Regions from separate parts of the Bradyrhizobium sp. LTSP857 genome, predicted to be linked through region 1. Evidence: riboswitches for the same ligand, from Rfam matches in the RefSeq annotation. Region 1 holds a riboswitch; the other holds the start of a gene.
The links. A riboswitch is a leader RNA that binds a small molecule or an ion and turns the genes downstream of it on or off. The one in region 1 is predicted to bind cobalamin.
Positions count from the first base shown of each region.

Region 2: it holds a riboswitch for cobalamin, as region 1 does, so the genes downstream of both, UP06_RS31415 (TonB-dependent receptor) here and UP06_RS24935 (DUF1636 family protein) in region 1, are expected to answer to the same signal.

Region 1 covers NZ_JYMS01000039.1:22,313-27,222, forward strand. Annotated here, with positions in the region: gene cobN (cobaltochelatase subunit CobN) at 1-1,228, opposite strand, end outside; gene cobW (cobalamin biosynthesis protein CobW) at 1,228-2,277, opposite strand; gene UP06_RS24935 (DUF1636 family protein) at 2,274-2,648, opposite strand; cobalamin riboswitch at 2,743-2,961, opposite strand; gene cobO (cob(I)yrinic acid a,c-diamide adenosyltransferase) at 3,002-3,637, shown strand; gene UP06_RS24945 (cobyric acid synthase) at 3,650-4,910, shown strand, end outside.
Region 2 covers NZ_JYMS01000046.1:417,467-422,376, forward strand. Annotated here, with positions in the region: partial or broken gene UP06_RS31410 (fumarylacetoacetate hydrolase family protein) at 1-178, opposite strand, end outside; gene UP06_RS41725 (hypothetical protein) at 706-882, opposite strand; cobalamin riboswitch at 1,047-1,252, shown strand; gene UP06_RS31415 (TonB-dependent receptor) at 1,376-3,805, shown strand; gene UP06_RS31420 (adenylate/guanylate cyclase domain-containing protein) at 3,827-4,910, opposite strand, start outside.

The sequences.
Region 1 (4,910 bases):
CACCGAGATCAGACAGCAATGCCTCGACCGAGGCCAGCGCATCGAGGCCGACCGCATGTGCAATCTGGTGCGGGCGCCCCGGATAGTTCGACAGCACGACGGTCAATTTCTTCTCACCAACCGGCTTCGCCGCGAGCCGGTGCCACGCGGCTACGCGCGCGGCGACAGCCTTCACGCGCTCCTCGTCCGGGCGATGCGCAAGATGCGAGAATTGCAAATCGGGATCGCGGATCTCGCCCGACTTGAAGCTCACCACGCCTGCAAACAGGCGGCCATCGACCTCGGGCAGGACCACATGCATCGCGAGGTCGCCGGGCGACAGACCGCGCAGCGAGGTAGCCCAGTCCTCGCGCCGCGCCGTCGAGAGCGCGACCTGAAATACCGGGCACGACGCGCCGTCGAACGGCGTCGTACCGTCGTCGCCGATCGCGGAGAACGCGGTCGCATTGACGATCGCAGCGGGAGGATTCTTCGCGAGGTGAACGCGCAGCCAATCCGCGACGCCCGCGGCCTTGAGTGAGGTGACGAACACGCCGTAGATATCAAAGCCCTTTTCGCGCAGCGCCGCGATCAGGGCATCGACAGGACCGGTGTCCGCGGCAGTCAAGTAGGAGCGATAGAACGTCACCAGCGCCCGCGGTCTGCCCTCAACGTCCGGCGGCGCAGCAATGACACCACGAGCGGGATCGTAAAAGCCCATCTCGGGCACGGTCATCTCGCCGACAACCGGCCCGGCATAGAGGCCCGAGGCCAGCGCGAGCTGCGCGATCGCGGCTTGGGCAGCAACCGGGCCGCCAGCGTCGCAGAGCACCTTGAGCCGCCGCAAGGTCGAGACCGGCAGAGTCGAATACGCGTCCAGCCGCGTATCGTCGCGACCATCGGCCGGCAGCACGGCCAGCACAATGTTGCGATCCTTCGCAAGCTGATGCAAGGCGGCCAGCCCATACGACCAGTAGGACTCGCCGCCGATCAGGCGCACGAGAATGCCGCGCGCCTGCGACAGCGTGCGTTCGATATAGGTGTCGACCGAGAGCGGATGACGGAGCTCCGCGAGATTGGCGAGCCGCAGCGACGGCAGGCTGTCGCGGCCGCGCCGCCAGCCAGCCGCGAACGCAGCGAGATCGGAATCCGAGTACGAGAGCACCACGAGATCGGCCGGGTCCTGGCCGACGTCCCTTGGCGTCGCGGTCTCCTCGAGACCGCGGCTCTCGCGGAAGACGACGTGCATCAGATACCAAGCCTTGAGATACCAAGTCCCGCCTTGATCGCGGCCTCGTCGATATCGCCGTGCTCGCCGATCACGACGAGTTTTGACTGACGCGCGCTCGCGCCCCACGGCTTGTCGAACTGATGGCGCACACGTTCGCCGACCGCCTGGAGCAGCAAGCGCATCGGCTTGCCCGCAACTGCGATATAGCCCTTGACGCGCAGCACGTTCTGCTCACGCGCGAGACGCTGGACTGACGCGACCAACGCGTCGATATCCGTGACTTCCGGAAGATCGATCACGACGGAGGCAAAATCGTCGTGCTCGTGGTCCTCCTCGCCGTCATGATGCGACGGGCGCGCAGCAAGATCGTTCTCCGCGGCAGCTCCAAGACCAAGGATGACGCGCGCATCGATCGCGCCGTCGGTGACCGCCAGCATTGGCACGCGACGCGTCATCTCGGCGGTGATCGCAGCCTTTGCGACTTCAATGCCCGCGCTGCCCGCAAGATCGGCCTTGGTCAGCAGCACGATGTCGGCACACGCAATCTGGTCCTCGAACACTTCAGACAGCGGCGTTTCGTGATCGAGATTGTCGTCCGCCGCGCGCTGCGCTTCGACCGCGTCAGGATCCGGCGCGAAGCGGCCGGCAGCCACAGCCTCGGCATCGGCGAGCGCGATCACACCGTCGACGGTGATGCGCGAGCGGATCTCCGGCCAGTCGAACGCCTTGAGCAGCGGCTTTGGCAGCGCCAGGCCCGAGGTCTCGATCAGAATGTGATCGGGCCTCACCGGCCGCGACAGCAACAGCTCCATTGTGGGAATGAAATCGTCGGCGACGGTGCAGCAGATGCAGCCATTGGCGAGCTCGACGATGTTCTCCTCCGGGCAATTGGCGTCGGCGCAGGATTTCAGGATCTCGCCGTCGACGCCCTCGCTGCCGAACTCGTTGACGAGCACCGCGAGCTTCTTGCCGTTGGGATTTGCAAGGAGATGCTGGATCAGCGTCGTCTTGCCGGAGCCGAGAAAACCCGTGACCACCGTGACCGGGACTTTTGCGAGCGAGTTCATTCGGCGGCCTCTGGCACAACGGCAATGGGAGGAATGCGCGCAAGCGATTGCTTGCGGAAGATTTCGGGACGGCTGCGCCAGGGCACGATGCCGTCGGGCGCACCGGCATAGGCCGCAGCGCCTGCGATCACATCGCCCGCGTGGGCCTCCGACAGGCGGCCATAGACATAGGACCAGCGGCCGGGCGCGCTGAGCGCGACCGAACAGCCCTGGCTACAGGCCGACAGGCATTCGACGGGAACCACATTGACACCATCGGGCACACCCGCGTCGAGGATCGCACCATGCAAGCGCTTACCCGGCGCGACTTCGCCCTCGCTGAGTGTCTGGCCGGCACGGCAGGTGATGCAGACGTGAAGTGTGACAGTCATCGCCTCTTCCAGGATAAACAGCGGGAAGCGATGAGGCGCACGAACCGTTCTTGCGAAGGCCCGTTTCCCCGTCGCGGAACACCCCGTCCGCCGGTGCAAAACTTCGGCGCTGGCAGGTCTCCCGGCTTGCGGAGCAGGGTTTCCCCTACGATCCCCGCCTTCCCGATCCCCTTGGGGATCAGTGGCTTCGGGCATCTCTCCGGTCACGGTCGCGGGGGCGGCTGCATTTTGGAGCCAAATCTTGCCGATTCGGACCCTATCGCATTCCCTCTTCGCCTGTCATAGGACAGGAACCAACGTCGGCCCACCATTTGCCCCCGGCCGCCACTTGTCAAGCCGAAGGAGCCCGTCCGATGACGCCTGAACCGGATAGCCAAACGGCCGAGGAAACTGACGCCCGCCACGCTGCGAAAATGGCGAAGATCAAGGTCGCCCGCGACAAGATCATGGCGACCAAGAGCGGCGAAAAGGGCCTCATCATCGTCCACACCGGCGCCGGCAAGGGCAAGTCCTCCTCAGCCTTCGGCATGATCATGCGCTGCGTCGCGCATGGCTTCCCCTGCGCGGTCGTGCAGTTCATCAAGGGCGCCTGGGACACCGGCGAGCGCCGGCTACTCACCGGCCACTTTGGCGATCTCTGCCAGTTCCATGCCATGGGCGAAGGCTTTACCTGGGAGACGCAGGATCGTGCCCGCGACATCGCCGCCGCGCGCGCAGGCTGGGAAAAGGCCAAGGAGCTGATCATGGATGAGAGCCTGCACATGGTCGTGCTCGACGAGATTAATATTGCGCTGCGTTACGACTATCTCGACATCGCGGAGATCGTCGACTTCCTGAAAACCGAGAAGCCGCCGATGACGCATGTCGTGCTCACCGGGCGTAACGCCAAGGATGAGCTGATCGAGATCGCCGATCTCGTCACCGAGATGACGCTGGTCAAGCATCCCTTCCGCTCCGGCATCAAGGCGCAGGCCGGCGTCGAGTTCTGATTGGGCTCAGCGATGGCGCGCGCATTGATGATCCAGGGAGCCGGCTCGGACGTGGGCAAGTCGCTCATCGTCGCCGGCCTCGCGCGCGCCTTCACGCGGCGCGGCCAGCGTGTGCTGCCGTTCAAGCCGCAGAACATGTCGAACAACGCGGCCGTCACCGTCGATGGCGGCGAGATCGGCCGCGCCCAGGCACTCCAGGCGCTCGCCGCCGGCGTCGAGCCGCATACCGATATGAACCCGGTGCTGCTCAAGCCTGAGACCGATGTCGGTGCGCAAATTATTGTGCAGGGAAAACGCATCGCCACCGCGCGAGCGCGCGAATACGCGGCGATGAAGCCGTCGCTGATGGGCGCGGTGATGGAGAGTTTTGAGCGGCTGAAGGCGCGCGCCGATCTCGTGCTGGTCGAGGGCGCCGGCAGCCCCGCTGAGGTCAATCTGCGCAAGGCCGACATCGCCAATATGGGCTTCGCGCGCAAGGCCGACGTCCCCGTCGTGCTGGTCGGCGACATCGATCGCGGCGGCGTCATCGCCCAGCTCGTCGGCATCAAGACGGTGATCGATCCGGATGATGCCGCGATGATCCAGGGCTTTGTCATCAACAAGTTTCGCGGCGATCCCACGCTGTTCGATGACGGTTACAAGCTGATCGAGCAGAAAACGTCGTGGCGCGGCCTTGGCGTGCTGCCCTGGTTCACCCGCGCCGGCGAGCTGCCGGCCGAGGATGCGCTGGGCCTGAGCGACGCGCGAAAGCCTGGCCAGTGCAAGATCGCCTGTCTGGCATTGTCCCGGATCGCCAATTTCGACGATCTCGATCCGCTCAAGCTCGAACCGGGCGTCGATCTCGTGATGGTGCGTCCGGGCGGAGCGATCCCTGGCGATGTGCGCCTCGTCATCATCCCCGGCTCCAAATCCACGCGCGGCGATCTCGCCTTCCTGCGCGCACAGGGCTGGGACATCGATCTGCTGGCGCATCACCGCAGGGGCGGTCACGTGCTCGGCCTCTGCGGCGGTTATCAGATGCTGGGACGGAGCGTCACTGATCCCGACGGCATTGAAGGCCCCGCGGGCGAAACACCGGGCCTCGGACTTCTCGACGTGACGACGGAGATGAGTGCGCAGAAAACGCTGACGCGAGTCGCAGCCGTGCATGCAGCGACGGATCAGCCGATCCAGGCCTACGAAATCCACATCGGCCGTACCGATGGACCGGATCGCGCGCGACCGTTTGCGAAACTGAATGGCGAGCCGGAAGGTGCAATCTCAAGCGATGGAC
Region 2 (4,910 bases), on a different contig from region 1:
GCGGATGACGCTTGGCCTTGGCAGCGGAAGCTGCGGCCTCGGCCAGCGCGCCTGCGGCGATCGCCGATTTCAGGTCGGGGTAGCGGCTCCCCGGGACGGCACCGAGATCGGCGACGTCATTGCCCTCCACCAGGCCCCATGAGGCGGCGTTGTCGATTTCAAAGCTTGCGAATTTCATCCGATGTCCCCTGACGCTGGAACCAGCCTATCAGGTCGATCCATCCGGAACGATGGCGGCAGGGAGATGGCGCGGTTGCGATCCGTGCAACGATCCTTGCAAAGCCCCCGATGCGCCGCTCAGTGCGCACCCCTGAGCGTGCAGGAGGTGGTGCAAGTCACCGTATTGCCGTGGTCGCACGATTTGCAGGCATTGACGCACTGGTTCATGTCGCGGGCATTGTAGGAGCTGTAGTTCCGCACCGGGCAAGACGCGGTCGAGCCGGTGATATCCTGCTCCTGATTACACGCTGCCGTCATGAGGGCAAACACAATGACCACAAGGAGACGCATGGGACCGCACTCCGTGGGACTGCTGCATCGCAACGAGCCCCGGCATTCCCAACATGAGGAATTGCATGGGCATCCCTCACATCCGCATCGAGGATGCGTGCCAAACGTTAAGAACGGCTTGCGATCGCGCGAAATCCCGCAAAGGCAGGGATGCCCGGCATCGCGCCTCGATCCGACTGTCACCCTTCCGCGGCGTCAGGCTGCGGCCTTGGTCGCAATTGCCTGCCGCATATCCACCGCCAGCTGGCGGTATTGCTCGGAAAGTTTCAGGTAAAATTCGCGCTTCTTGCTGTCGGTGGCGAGCTTGGTGATCAACTCGCATTCGGCGGTGAGCGTCTCGAACCGTTCCAGCCTGTCCTCAAGATCTGTCATCGGCGTATCCCCATCAAACGCCTCAAGGACGACAAATCTAAGCCCGGGAAATAGGTCACGGCCAACATCATTATGGAGTAGAATCTCTTTTTGTCCGGAAAGACACACTTGGCAGGCGCGTTGCGCCGCAGGCATTCCCGATATTGACGCATCCCAAAGCAGGTGCCAGTTTCGTGATCGGTAGTGTCTGCAAGGACTCTCCAAGGGAATGCGGTGCGCCCGTCTCGGCGGGCTATTCCGCGGCTGCCCCCGCAACTGTAGGCGGATAGCCGACGACCAGAAAACCACTGGAGCCCGTTTGGGTCTCTGGGAAGGTGGTCGAAGGCAGTGACCCGCGAGCCAGGAAACCTGCTACCAGCCATGGTCACGCGCGAACGCATTGGGCGGGGTGCCTCGATGTCGGACAAGTAGCCGGTGCATCTGCCGCCTGGGGCGAAGGCAGATGACTAGGCAACCGCGGTGACATTTTGTTGCGTCGCCGCAGAGTATTGTTGTGCAAAATCCACATTTCGCTTCTGGCGTCACGCCAGGGTTTTCGCGTGCCTTCCTGATCGCCCTGCTCTCGTCCGCATCGCTGTCTTCCACGGCGATCGCGCAAAGTGCGACCCAGGATAAGCCCTCCCGGGAGGTCGGCCCGATCGTCGTCTCCCCGTCCGGTCCGAGGCCAGCTGCCGCCGTGAGCCCCGGCAATCAGAGATCACGTACAGCGCGCCGGGCCGCAGGGCGCAAGCCCACAGCTCCGGCCGTTGCGGCCCCGGCAAGTCTGCCTCCGAGCGGCACGGTGCAGACGCCGCTGAACACGGCCGCCGTCACTGACGTCGGCTCCCGGCTCGGGATCACGGCACGCGAGGCGCCGGCCACCGTCGAGGTCATCAGCCAGCAGACCATGCAGGACCGGGGCATCAGAACCACCACCGACGTTGCCAAGGCGGCGGTTGGCGTGACCGGCGGCGATGCACCTGGCGCGCCCGCCATCTTCTCGATGCGCGGCTTCAGCGGGGATCAGCTCACCACGCTCTACAACGGCATCCCGATCGGGCCGTCGACCATGACCGGCCGCCCCATGGACGTCGCCGGCTTGCAGCAAGTGGAGATCATCAAGGGACCGGACTCGCTGGTGGCGGGCCTCGGCGCAACCGGCGGCGCCGTCAACTACGTCACCAAGGCGCCGCACATAGGGCCGATCGTCAACGAGGCCTTCACCTCCTACGACTCATTCCACGGCTACCGCGCCGGCTACGGATCGGGCGGCAGCATGCTGGTCGACGGCCTCGACTATCGGTTCGACATCAGCCATTCCAACGACAAGGGCTTTATCGACGACACCTACTCCAAGCTCAGCAACGTCTCCGGCCAGCTGAATTATCGCGTCAATGAAAGCTTCAAGATCTGGGGCGCGGCCGAGTACAAGCAGGACAGCGACCGCTTCTATTGGGGAACGCCGCTGGTGCCGGTCAACGCACCGGGCATCGTGCCGACCAACGGCATCGTGTCGGGCCAGTGGAGCAACTATTATCTCGGCGGCGGCACGCCGGTCCCGGTCACCGTTGACGCGCGCACGCTGACAACGAACTACAATGTGCTCGACAATCACAGCGGCGCCAGCGAGCTCTGGCTGCGCAGCGGCTTTCAATGGGACATCACCAACAACATCTCGCTGAAGAGTCAGGTCTACGGCTATGATGCCCACCGGCACTGGTTCAACAACGAGATCTCGTCGTTCGACCAGACCGTAGGCAACTTCGCCGGCGCGCAAAGCATCTATCGCGAGCGCCTGGCGCTCGATCACGCACAGCGGCTCTACGGCAACATCACCGACCTGACGATCAATTCCAACATCGGCGGAATGGACAATCGATTTGTCGCCACCGTGGCGGCGAGCAGCAGCCAGTTCAACGTCTCGCAGGATACGCTGTTCTTCAATGATTACGTCGACCTCCTCAATCCGGACCGCGGCCTCTATGGGCCCCGCAGCGACGAGAAGATCTACACGCATCTCGACATGACGGCGCTGTCGTTCGAGGACCGGCTCAAGCTGACCTCGACCTTCGCCCTGATCGGCGGCATTCGCTTCGAGGATATCGAGCTGGCGCGGACCCGCTTCTTTCCCGACGGCACCCTGGAGTCGGCAAAGGGCTACCCGTTCTCGAAGAAATTCAATCCGATCACTGGACGGGTCGGCTACACCTGGGACATCGCGCCCGGCGTGATGCTGTACAGCCAGTATGCGACCGCCGCCGATCCGACCGTGGCCAACATCTTCATCCTCGCGCCGTCAGTGCCGCTGCTACTGACGACGTCGCGGACCTACGAGACCGGGGTGAAGGTGCAATCGGCCGACAAACGGGCGGAGTTCACGTTCTCGGCCTTCGATATCGAGCGCAAGAACGTCTATGTCCCCGAAAGCGGCATCGAGTTCAACGTGGCTGGCAAGATGGAATCCAAGGGCATCGAGATCGCAGGCGCGATCAACCCGGTTGGCGGGCTGAAGCTGTGGGGCAATGTCGCCTTCGTGCAGTCGCGGTTCATCGATTTCAACTATGTCGACGACAACGGGGTGTTCCAATCCTATTCCGGCAAGACGCCGCCAAACGTGCCGAACTTCATCGCCAATGCCGGTGCGTCCTATCGCTTCGACACAATACTGCCGGTGGAGATCGGGGGCTCGGTCCGTCACGTCGGCGACCGCTTCAACTTCCAGGACAATCTGGTCATCATGAACGCCTACACGATCTTCGACGCGTTCGCGTTCGTCGACATCCCGAAGGCCTATTTCCCTGGTGTCGACCAGACCCGGATCAGCTTCCGCGTGAAGAACCTGACCAACAAGCTTTACGCCGCCTGGGGCGACCCTGGATACACCGACCAGATCATCCTGGGCGCACCGCGCAGCTATGAGGTGGCCGCTTCGTTCAAGTGGTGATCTGCGCTCGGCCTGAATCGGTTATTTCTGCTCCATCCGCCAGGCGCCGTCCCAATCAGCAGCAGGCGGACTGGTGTCGAACTGCACAATGCGGGTGAGCATGGTTTGCGAGGGGCCGTCGCCGGGGACGCTCTCCAGCGCGGCGTTGAACGCCGTGCGCGCCTCATCGAAACAGCGCGCGCGATAGGCCGCGAGCCCCGTGGCATAGTGCTGCCGCAGGCTCTCCTGTGGCGCGGTCAGCGCACCCGTCCTGCCCATCACCTCGAAGACGGGTTGCGGTGCACTCTGGCCCACCACTGCGAGACGATCAATCTCGCGCAATTCGAGACGCGATCCGATCGCATCTGCGGTCGCCTGCGCGATCAGGATGCGGGTGCCGTAGACCTTGTTGGCTGCCTCCAGCCGCGAGGCGAGGTTCACCGCGTCGCCCATCACGGTAAAGCTCATCATCAGCTCAGAGCCGATGCTGCCGGTCAAGACCTCGCCGGTGGCGATGCCGATCCTCAGGTCGCAGAGCGCGGGCATGGCACGGATGCCGAGCAGATCCGGCAATTGCTTCTGGAGCGCCGGCACCTGCTCGATCATGTCGACGGCGGCAAGGCCTGCAAGAACGGCCTGCTCGTCCTCCTCGATGAAGGGCGGGCCCCAATAGGACATGATGGCGTCGCCGATATATTTGTCGATGACGCCGCGGTTGTTCCGGATCGGGCCGGACATCACCGTGAAATAGTGGTTCATCACTTTGACGAGGCCGCGCGGGGTCATGCCCTCGCTCATCGAGGTGAAGCCGCTCATGTCGCAGAACATGATGGTCATCACCCGGCGCTGGCCGTCGATGGCGACCTCCGGCCGGTCGATCAGGCCCTGCACCACCTTGGGATCGATGTAGCGGCCAAAGGTCTCGCGGATGCGCTCGTTCTGGCGCAACTGCTCGACCATGCGGTTGAAGGCAGCGGCAAGCTCACCGATCTCGTCCTGGGTCGAGACAGTGATGGCCTTGTCGAAGCGGCCGGCCTCGACCTCGCGGGTGCCGGCGAGCAGCAGCCGCACCGGACGGGTGATCCCGCTACTGACCAATAGCGCAAAGACAAATCCGACGATCGCC